One region of the Streptomyces sp. NPDC102258 genome, then DNA from elsewhere that is predicted to be linked to it. Evidence: riboswitches for the same ligand, from Rfam matches in the RefSeq annotation. Region 1 holds a riboswitch; the other holds the start of a gene.
The links. A riboswitch is a leader RNA that binds a small molecule or an ion and turns the genes downstream of it on or off. The one in region 1 is predicted to bind glycine.
Positions count from the first base shown of each region.

Region 2: it holds a riboswitch for glycine, as region 1 does, so the genes downstream of both, gcvP (aminomethyl-transferring glycine dehydrogenase) here and gcvT (glycine cleavage system aminomethyltransferase GcvT) in region 1, are expected to answer to the same signal.

Region 1 is NZ_JBVJLO010000004.1:71,931-77,341, reverse strand. It holds gene ACZ6ZT_RS08315 (L-serine ammonia-lyase) at 1-454, opposite strand, end outside; gene glyA (serine hydroxymethyltransferase) at 736-1,992, opposite strand; gene gcvH (glycine cleavage system protein GcvH) at 2,009-2,392, opposite strand; gene gcvT (glycine cleavage system aminomethyltransferase GcvT) at 2,505-3,620, opposite strand; glycine riboswitch at 3,806-3,909, opposite strand; gene ACZ6ZT_RS08295 (AAA family ATPase) at 4,106-4,738, shown strand; gene ACZ6ZT_RS08290 (enhanced serine sensitivity protein SseB) at 4,809-5,411, shown strand, end outside.
Region 2 is NZ_JBVJLO010000002.1:8,835-14,245, reverse strand. It holds gene ACZ6ZT_RS03230 (DUF5999 family protein) at 1-182, shown strand, start outside; gene gcvP (aminomethyl-transferring glycine dehydrogenase) at 326-3,211, opposite strand; glycine riboswitch at 3,409-3,507, opposite strand; gene ACZ6ZT_RS03220 (PRC-barrel domain-containing protein) at 3,629-3,985, shown strand; gene ACZ6ZT_RS03215 (DNA polymerase IV) at 3,982-5,411, opposite strand, start outside.

The DNA of each region.
Region 1 (5,411 bases):
AGTAGTACGTCTTCTCCAGCAGCGGGGCGCCGGCCGCGTCGTACGCGAAGAGCGTCATGCCGTTCGCGTGGTAGGGCAGGGAGCGGCGGCGGTGCAGGATGAGCTGGCTCGGCTCGTCGAAGGCGATCTCGTGCGCCTGGCCTATCTCGGCGCCCAGCAGGCGCAGCCGGCCGCTCTGGCGGATCCGCTCCACCTCGGCGTCGGCGTTCTCCACGTTCACCGTGCGGGGGGAGTGGCCCTCCAGGCCCAGCAGGACCGCCTTGGGGGTGCCGTGGCCGTGGCCGGTCGCGCCGAGCGAGCCGAAGAGCTCCGCGCGGACGGAAGCCGTCTGGGCGAGGACGCCTTCCTTCTTCAGGCGGGTCACGAACATGCGCGCCGCCCGCATCGGGCCGACCGTGTGGGAGGAGGAGGGACCGATGCCGATGGAGAAGAGGTCGAAGACGGAGATGGCCACGGTGGCGAGACTCCCTTGTCTGCTCGTGGGTGGGAGGGGGCAGGGATGGCGGATCTGCGGATTTTGTCCGGCAGACGAGCGTAACGCGTGGAGATGAACGTTTCGGCTCGTGGACGGGTCGGCCGGACGTGAGCCGGCTCGCGTTCCGGTGCCCGGGCGGGTGCGGCCCCGGGCGGTGCCGGGCCCCCGGCGGGCGGCCCGGGGCGGCCGGGCGACCGGAGTGGCGGCACGAAAAGGGCCCGGCCCTGTGGAGAACACGGCCGGGCCCTTCCGCTGGGCCGTTACAGCGACGGGTACAGCGGGAACTTCGCGGCGAGCGCGGAGACGCGCGCCTTCAGGTCCGCGGCGTCGAAGTCGGGCTTCAGCGCCTGCGCGATGATCTCGGCGACCTCGGTGAAGGCCTCGGTGTCGAAACCGCGGGTGGCCAGGGCCGGCGTGCCGATCCGCAGACCCGAGGTGACCATCGGCGGCCGCGGGTCGTTCGGGATGGCGTTGCGGTTGACCGTGATGCCGACCTCGTGGAGGCGGTCCTCGGCCTGCTGTCCGTCCAGCTCGGAGTTGCGCAGGTCCACCAGGACCAGGTGCACGTCGGTGCCGCCGGTGAGGACGTCCACGCCCACGGCCTTGACGTCGTCCTGGACCAGGCGGGCGGCGAGGATCTTCGCGCCCTCCAGGGTGCGGACCTGGCGCTCCTTGAAGTCCTCCGAGGCGGCGACCTTGAAGGACACGGCCTTGGCGGCGATCACGTGCTCCAGCGGGCCGCCCTGCTGGCCCGGGAAGACCGCGGAGTTGATCTTCTTGGCCAGCTCCTGCGTCGACAGGATGACACCGCCGCGCGGACCGCCGAGGGTCTTGTGCGTGGTGGTGGTGACGACGTGGGCGTGCGGCACCGGGTTCGGGTGCAGACCGGCGGCCACCAGGCCGGCGAAGTGCGCCATGTCCACCATCAGGTACGCGCCGACCTCGTCCGCGATGCGGCGGAAGGCGGCGAAGTCCAGCTGGCGCGGGTACGCGGACCAGCCGGCGACGATCAGCTGCGGCTTGGACTCCTTGGCGAGGCGCTCGACCTCGGCCATGTCGACCTCGCCGGTCTCGTCGACGTGGTACGGGACCACGTTGTAGAGCTTGCCGGAGAAGTTGATCTTCATGCCGTGGGTCAGGTGACCGCCGTGGGCCAGGTTCAGGCCCATGATCGTGTCGCCCGGCTTCAGCAGCGCGAACATCGCGGCGGCGTTGGCCTGCGCACCGGAGTGCGGCTGGACGTTCGCGGCCTCGGCGCCGAACAGCGCCTTGACGCGGTCGATCGCGATCTGCTCGACCACGTCGACGTGCTCGCAGCCGCCGTAGTAACGGCGGCCCGGGTAGCCCTCGGCGTACTTGTTGGTCAGGACCGAGCCCTGGGCCTCCATGACGGCGACCGGAGCGAAGTTCTCCGACGCGATCATTTCCAGGGTGGACTGCTGGCGCACGAGCTCGGCGTCGACGGCGGCGGCGACGTCCGGGTCGAGCTCGTGGAGAGGAGTGTTCAGTACGGACATCAGGAGTCCCCGGGGATCAGTTGTCGGAGTGGGTGAACGCGGCGTAGTCGTCGGCGGAGAGCAGGTCGCCCGGCTCCTCCGAGACGCGCACCTTGAACAGCCAGCCGCCCTCGAACGGAGCGGAGTTCACCAGCGAGGGGTCGTCCACGACGTCCTGGTTGGCCTCGACGACCTCACCGGAGACGGGGGAGTACAGGTCGCTGACGGACTTGGTCGACTCCAGCTCACCACAGGTCTCGCCCGCGGTCACCGTGTCGCCGACCTCGGGGAGCTGGGCGTAGACGACGTCACCGAGCGCGTTGGCCGCGAACTCCGTGATGCCGACCGTCGCGACGCCGTCCACGGCGGCCGACAGCCACTCGTGCTCCTTGCTGAAACGCAGCTGCTGGGGGTTGCTCATGACCTGATTCTCCTGGATGCGGGGGAGTGGATGTGAACAGTGGTCTCGCCTGCCGAGACGGGCGCCGGGGCGCCGGAACACCGCCGCACGGCCGGGCGCACGGCGGTGGTGACTACTTCTGCCGCTTGTAGAACGGCAGCGCCACGACCTCGTACGCCTCATGCGTACCGCGAATGTCCACGCCGACGCCGGAGGTGCCGGGCGCGGCGTGCGCCGCGTCCACGTACGCCATGGCGATCGGCCTGCCCAGCGTCGGGGACGGGGCGCCCGAGGTGACCTCGCCGATGACCTCGCCGCCGGCGACGACCGGGAAACCGGCGCGCGGGACGCGGCGGCCCTCGGCGATCAGGCCGACCAGCTTGCGCGGCGGGTTCGTCGCGGCGCGCTCGGCGGCGGCCTCCAGCGCGGCGCGGCCGACGAAGTCGCCCTCCTTCTCGAACTTCACGACCCGGCCCAGCCCCGCGTCGAAGGGCGTGAGCGAGGTGGTCAGCTCGTGTCCGTACAGCGGCATGCCCGCCTCCAGGCGCAGCGTGTCGCGGCAGGACAGGCCGGCCGGGACCAGGCCGACGCCCTCGCCGGCCTTCGTCAGCGCCTGCCACAGCTCCACGGCGTGCTCGGGGGCGACGAACAGCTCGAAGCCGTCCTCGCCGGTGTAGCCGGTGCGCGCGATCAGCGCGGGCACGCCCGCGACGGTGCCCGGCAGGCCCGCGTAGTACTTCAGGCCGTCCAGGTCGGCGTCGGTCAGCGACTTCAGGATGCCGGGGGACTCGGGGCCCTGGACGGCGATGAGCGCGTACGCGTCGCGGTCGTCGCGGACCTCGGCGTCGAAGCCGGCGGCCCGCTCGGTCAGCGCGTCCAGCACGACCTGGGCGTTCGAGGCGTTGGCGACGACCATGAACTCGCTCTCGCCCAGGCGGTAGACGATCAGGTCGTCCAGGATCCCGCCGTCCTCCTGGCAGATGTGCGTGTAGCGGGCGCGGCCGACGCCGACGGTGGAGATGTTGCCGACCAGCGCGTAGTCCAGGACCTTGACGGCCTCGGGGCCGGTCAGGGTGATCTCGCCCATGTGGGACAGGTCGAAGAGACCGGCCCTGGTGCGCACGGCGTTGTGCTCGTCGCGCTCACTGGCGTAGCGCAGCGGCATGTCCCAGCCCGCGAAGTCGGTCATGGTCGCACCGAGCGAGCGGTGCAGCGCGTCGAGCGCGGTCAGGCGGGGGGCAGTGCTCATGGGTGTGGCTCCCGGGTCCCAGGGCATGACATGACGAGGACGATCCTCCCCATCTGTCATCGGAACCTGAGAGGTTCGCCGAGAGTTCCCCGTGTGAAGGACGGGACGCCCTGGGCTTGCACCTTGGGTGGAGCGCGCGGCGGCCGTCGGGGACGGACATCTCGCGGCTCGCTTTTCAGATCTGCCTCATCCACGCGGTACGGGGCCTGAGAGATTCAAGGGAGGTACTTGCTCCTTCGGCGCCCGGGCACGGCCTCACGGCGTGCCGGGACTCTCCCGCGCGGATTCAAGCGGCCGGTATGCAGTTGGTGTCCAGATGGCGCACATCATTGCACGGCCCGCTCGGGCGCGGGCAGTGGGGCCCTGAAGAACGGACGGACCGGAACCGGGACCCCGGGATTACCGTCTCTTTACACTCGGCGGGCATCGGTGTCCCGGCGGTCCGGCATCGGGGGGAGACGATCACTGTGCGGAGATTCGGAGTGCTGACGACGACGGGAACCGTGAGCGGGGTCCCGGCCCAGCGCAGCCCCCGGCCGCGTACGGCGGCCCCGGTGCGCGACCTGCGCGGCGGCCCGGCGTGCGGGCCGCGGCGGCTCGGGTTCCGCGACGGGGACATCGTGGTGGTGTCCGGCCTGCCCGGCGGCGGCAAGAGCACCCTGATCAAGCGCGCCGCGCAGGACGGCGTCGACTCCCAGGACGTCCGCGAACGCTGGGAGCGGCGGATGCCGGCGGCCCTGCCGTACGCCGTGTACCGGCCGCTGGTGCGGGCCGCGCACTACTGGGGGCTCTGGCGGCGGCTGCGCTCCGGGGCCTCCGTCGTCGTCCACGATTGCGGCACCCAGGTGTGGGTGCGCGGCCTGCTCGCCGCCGCCGCCCGCCGCCGGGGCCGCTCGCTGCACCTGCTGCTGCTGGACACCAGCGCCGAGGAGGCCCTGTCCGGGCAGGCCGCGCGGGGCCGGCGGGTCTCCGCGTACGCCTTCGCCCGGCACCGGGGCGCGGTGGGCCGGCTGCTGCGCGACGCCGAGGCGGGCCGGCTCCCGGCCGGCTGCGCCTCCGCCGTGCTCCTCGACCGCCGCTCGGCCGCCGCCGTGAGCCGGATCGCCTTCCACCCCTGACGGACGGCCGCCGAGGGGGCGGTAGCCTCGGGGCGACATCGGGGCGGAGCCTTACGGAGAGCAGGGGTACATGCAGGGCAGCGGCTGGCCGGCGAACGAGTTGGAACAGGTCCTCGGGGCGGCCCTCGGCGCACCGGACGCCGGGCCGCGCATCCTGGAGGTGCTCGGCCGCAGCCAGGTCTGGGTCCCGCTGCCGCAGGGCGGCGGCCCCGGGCACGCCGCCCTCGACCTGCCCACGATGCTGATCGGCGAAGCGGCCTACGTCCCCGTCTACAGCTCCGAGGCCCAGTTCCGCTTCTGCGCCGGACCCGCCATGGACTTCGCGGTCGCCCCCGCCGTCGAGTTCGCCCGCGGCCTGCCCCCGCAGCTCGGCATCGCCGTGAACCCCGAGGGCGCCGTCGGCGTCCCGCTGCCCCCGGCAGCCGTCGCGGAGCTGTGCCGGGCCGGACGGACCCCGCTCGACGGGCCCGCCACCGGCGGCCGGGTCCGGCTCTACGAGCCCGACTGGCAGGAGGACCCCGTCGACTTCCTCGCCGCCGCCGCCGAGGAGTTCCGCGCCACCGCAGTGGTCGCCGCCGCGCACCGCTGCCTGGCCAGCGTCGAGGCCGGGCCGCCGCAGCTGTACGTCGGTGTCCGCCTGGTGGGATGGGATCCCGCCGCCCGGGAGGCCCCG
Region 2 (5,411 bases), on a different contig from region 1:
AGCACCAGCCTGCCTGCCCGTCATCAGATTCCGCAGACCGGGAGGCCGCGCGCCCGGTGGCCACCCACCCGGAGCAGGGCTGGAGCCTGCTGTGCAACGGCGTCCTGCTCTTCGAGGACACCGGTGAACTGCTGCCCGACGGCAAGATCATCGCCCCGCACCGCGCGCTCGCCGCGGCCTAGGCGACCTCGTACGGAGCCCCGACGCAAGAGAACACCGGCGCAAGAAGAACACCGGCGCACGCGAGCGAAACGAGCGACCACGAACGAAGGGGCCGGTTCCGGAGCGTGCGCTCCGGAACCGGCCCCTTCATCCCGTCAGGGGATCAGTTGTCGTACTCGTCCAGCGGCGGGCAGGAGCAGACCAGGTTCCGGTCGCCGAAGGCACCGTCGATCCGGCGCACCGGCGGCCAGTACTTCTCGGCGGCCGTGACACCGGCCGGGAAGACGGCCTCGTCCCGGCTGTACGGGTGGTTCCACTCGCCGCCCAGCGCCGCCGCGGTGTGCGGGGCGTTCGCCAGCGGGTTGTCCCCGACCGGCCACTCGCCGCCCGCGACCCGCTCGATCTCGGCCCGGATGGCGATCATCGCGTCGCAGAAACGGTCGATCTCGGCGAGGTCCTCGGACTCCGTCGGCTCGATCATCAGCGTGCCGGCCACCGGGAAGGACATCGTCGGCGCGTGGAAGCCGTAGTCGATCAGACGCTTGGCAATGTCGTCGACGCTCACGCCGGTCGACTTCGTCAGCGGGCGCAGGTCGATGATGCACTCGTGCGCCACCAGGTTGCCCGGACCGGTGTAGAGCACCGGGTAGTGCGGCTCCAGGCGCTTGGCGATGTAGTTGGCGCCGAGCACCGCCACCTGGGTGGCGCGCTTGAGGCCCTCGCCGCCCATCAGGCGGACGTACGACCAGGAGATCGGCAGGATGCCGGCCGAACCCCAGGGGGCGGCCGAGATCGGGCCGACGCCCGTCTCCGGCCCGGCGGTCGGCTGGAGCGGGTGGTTCGGCAGGTACGGGGCCAGGTGCGCCCGGACACCGACCGGGCCGACGCCCGGGCCACCGCCGCCGTGCGGGATGCAGAAGGTCTTGTGCAGGTTCAGGTGCGAGACGTCGCCGCCGAAGTGACCCGGCTTGGCGAGGCCCACCAGCGCGTTCAGGTTGGCACCGTCGACGTAGACCTGGCCGCCGGCCTCGTGCACCTGGGCGCAGATGTCGGCGACGTGCTCCTCGAACACACCGTGCGTGGACGGGTACGTGATCATGAGCACGGCGAGCTGCTCGCGGTACTGCTCGATCTTGGCCCGCAGGTCGTCCGCGTCGACCTCGCCGTCGTCGGCGGTCTTGACGACGACGACCTTCATGCCGGCCATCACGGCGCTGGCCGCGTTGGTGCCGTGCGCGGAGGACGGGATGAGGCAGATGGTGCGCTGCTCGTCGCCGTTCGCCCGGTGGTAGGCGCGGACGGCCAGCAGGCCGGCCAGCTCACCCTGGGAGCCGGCGTTCGGCTGGATCGAGACCTTGTCGTATCCGGTGACTTCGCAGAGACGTTCCTCCAGCTCGGTGATGAGCGTGAGGTAGCCCTCCGCCTGCTCCACCGGGGCGAACGGGTGCAGCTGGCCGAACTCCGGCCAGGTCACCGGCTCCATCTCGGTGGTCGCGTTGAGCTTCATGGTGCAGGAGCCCAGCGGGATCATGCCGCGGTCCAGCGCGTAGTCCTTGTCCGAGAGCTTGCGCAGGTAGCGGAGCATCGCGGTCTCGGAGCGGTGCTGGTGGAAGACCGGGTGGGTCAGGTACGCGTCCGAGCGCAGCAGGCCCTCGGGCAGCGTGTCGGCGGTGACCTCGTCCAGGGCCTCGATGTCGGCGCTGACGCCGAAGGCGGCCCAGACGGCGTCGACGTCGGCGCGCAGGGTGGTCTCGTCACAGGCGACGGAGACGTGGTCGGCGTCCACCTGGAAGAGGTTGACGCCGTTCGCGCGGGCGGCGGCGGCGACCTCGGCGGCCCTGCCGGGCACCCGGGCGGTGACCGTGTCGAAGAAGGAGCCGTGCACCAGCTCGACCCCGCCGGCCGTCAGGCCCGCGGCGAGGAGGGCGGCGTAGCGGTGGGTGCGGCGGGCGATCGTGCGCAGCCCGTCCGGACCGTGGTAGACGGCGTACATGCCGGCCATGACGGCGAGCAGCACCTGCGCGGTACAGATGTTGCTGGTGGCCTTCTCGCGGCGGATGTGCTGCTCGCGGGTCTGCAGGGCCAGGCGGTACGCCTTGTTGCCGTCCGCGTCCACGGAGACGCCGACGAGGCGGCCGGGCAGCGAGCGGGCGTGCTGCTGCTGGACGGCCATGTAGCCGGCGTGCGGGCCGCCGAAGCCCATCGGGACGCCGAAGCGCTGCGTGGTGCCGACCGCGATGTCGGCGCCGAGCTCGCCCGGGGAGGTGAGCAGGGTCAGCGCGAGCAGGTCGGCGCAGACGGTGACGATGGCGCCGAGCCCGTGGGCCTGGTCGATGACGGGCTTGATCGCGCGCACGGCACCGGAGGCGCCCGGGTACTGCAGGAGCACGCCGAAGACGCCGCGCTCGGCGATCTCGGCCGGGATGCCCCCGGACAGGTCGGCGACGACGACCTCGACGCCGATCGGCTCGGCGCGGGTCTCGATCACGGCGATGGTCTGCGGCAGCGCGTCGGCGTCGATCAGGAAGACACCGCCCTTGACCTTGCCCACGCGCCGGGCCAGGGACATGGCCTCGGCGGCGGCGGTGCCCTCGTCCAGCAGGGAGGCACCGGAGGTCGGCAGGCCGGTCAGGTCGGCGACGACGGTCTGGAAGTTGAGCAGCGCCTCCAGGCGGCCCTGCGAGATCTCCGGCTGGTACGGGGTGTACGCCGTGTACCAGGCCGGGTTCTCCATGACGTTGCGCAGGATCACTGGCGGCGTGAAGGTGCCGTAGTAGCCCAGGCCGATCATCGGCGACAGCACCTGGTTGCGGTCCGCGAGCGACCGCAGCTCGGCCAGCACCTCGGCCTCGGTGCGCGCCTCGGGCAGGTTCAGCGCCTCGGCGGTCTTGATCACATCCGGTACCGCGGCGGCGGTGAGCTCGTCAAGGGAGCCGTAGCCCACATGGGCGAGCATCTTGGCCTGCGCCTCGGCGTCGGGGCCGATGTGACGCTGCTCGAAGGGGATGCCTCGCTCCAGCTGGGAGAGCGGAATGCGGTTGGCGGTCATGACGGAGGCCTCCTGGTCGTATGACCTGCGAGGGGCACCACGGCGCGGGCACCCGGACGGCCTCCCCCTCTGTCATCTCAACCTGAGAGCTTCACCGGGCCTCGCGGGGATCGCCCTTGAGATCCGGTTTTCACCGTCGGTGAGGAGAGGAACCGGTACTGCGTGCCCGGTACCCGCCCCTGCTTTCCAGAGTGGCCTCACCACGTGCGGTACGTATGCCTGAGAGATTCCGGGGAGGATTTGCTCCTTCGGCGCCTCCGTCGAGCTCATTCGGAGGACTCTCCCGCACAGGGTCAACAGCCGTCACCCAGCCTACCAGCGGGGATCTCGCGGCTCCCTCAAGTGGCCCCCTCTGCCTTTATGCACTTTTGTAGTGGTTACGGATGAGTTCCACCACTGCGACCGTACGGAGGGACCGTGCAGACCGACATCGATCCGCGCAGCCTGATCGGCCGCAAGGCGTTCGACCGCAACGGCGCCAAGATCGGCACCGTGGACGAGGTGTACCTCGACGACGCCACGGGCGTACCGGAGTGGGCCGCCGTCCGCACCGGCCTCTTCGGCCGGGACGCCTTCGTCCCCCTGGAGCCCAGCGAGGTGGTGGACGACACCCTGCGGGTGCCCTTCGAACGCTCCCTCATCAAGGACGCCCCCGATTTCGGCGTCGGTCGCCACCTCTCCCCCGAACAGGAGCTGCAGCTCTACCACCACTACGGCCTGGACGTCACCCTCCCCTCGGAGTTCCACCACCCGCCGCCGGAGAAGCGGCCCTAAGCCGTCTCCGCCGGCCGCCCCACCAGGGGCAGCGGGTCGGAGGCCTCCAGTTCGGGGTCGTCCAGCCGGAAGGTACGCACCCGCCCGGGCGGCGTGCCCGGCCCCTCGAACCGTACGGTGACCCGTCCGACCCCGCTGCCCTGCACCCAGCCGGGCCCGTACACCGCGTGCCGTACGTCGCTCCCCGCGGCCCAGTGCCGTACGGGAGCGGCGTCCGCCCCTGGCTCCCCCGGCGCCGCAAGAGCCTCCGGACCCCCGGCGCCCCCCTCGGCCCCGCCGGCCCCAACCGCCTCGTCCGGCGCGGCGGCCCCCTCCGGCACACCCTCCCCGGCCTCCCCGCCCGCGCCGGCCTCGGCGCCGAGCGCCTGGGCGAACAGGTCCTCCTGGGTGTAGTCAGCGAGCCCCGTCACGCCGACGCCCAGCAGCCGGACCCCGCCGGTGGTGTCCACGCCCTCCAGCAGCCGCGCCGCGGCCTCCCGCACCACCGAGGGGTCGTCGGTCGGCCCCCGCAGGGTCTCGGACCGGGTCAGCGTGGAGAAGTCGTAGCGGCGCACCTTCAGGACGATGGTCCGCCCCGAGTGCCCGGAGGCGCGCAGCCGCCCCACGCACCGGTCGGCGAGCCGCTGCACCTCCCCGCGGATCCGGACCCGGTCGTGCAGGTCCACGTCGAAGGTGTCCTCCACGGACACCGACTTCGCGTCCCGCTCGGCGACCACCGGCCGGTCGTCCAGCCCGAGCGCCATCCGGTACAGGCCGACCCCGTGGGCCCGCCCCACCATCCGCACCAGCTCGTCCTCGCCCGCCTCGGCCAGCTCCCCGACGGTGGTGATCCCGGCCCGCCGCAGGTGCTCCCCGGTGGCCGGCCCCACCCCGGGCAGCGTCCGTACCGACATCGGCGCGAGGAGTTCCCGTTCGGTGCCGGGTTCGATCAGCAGCAGCCCGTCCGGCTTGGCCTCCTCCGAGGCGACCTTGGCCAGCATCTTCGACCCGGCCAGCCCCACCGATCCGCTCAGCCCCGTCGCGGCCGTGATGTCCGCCCGCAGCCGCTCCCCCGCCGCGCGGGCGCTCGCCGCGTCGAAGGCCGTGCCCCCCGCCTCCAGATCCACGAAGGCCTCGTCCAGGCTGAGCGGCTCCACCAGCGGCGACAGCTCCCGCAGCAGGCCCATGACGGTCTCGCTGACCTCCCGGTAGAGGCTGAAGCGGGGGATCAGATAGGCGCCGTTCGGGCAGAGCCGGCGGGCCTGGGCGGTCGGCATCGCCGAATGCACCCCGAAGCGCCGGGCCTCGTACGAGGCGGTGGCCACCACCCCGCGCGGCCCGAGGCCCCCGACGATGACGGCCTTGCCCCGCAGGCTGGGCTTCGACGCCTGCTCGACCGAGGCGTAGAAGGCGTCCATGTCCAGGTGCATGATGGTCGGGGCGGCTC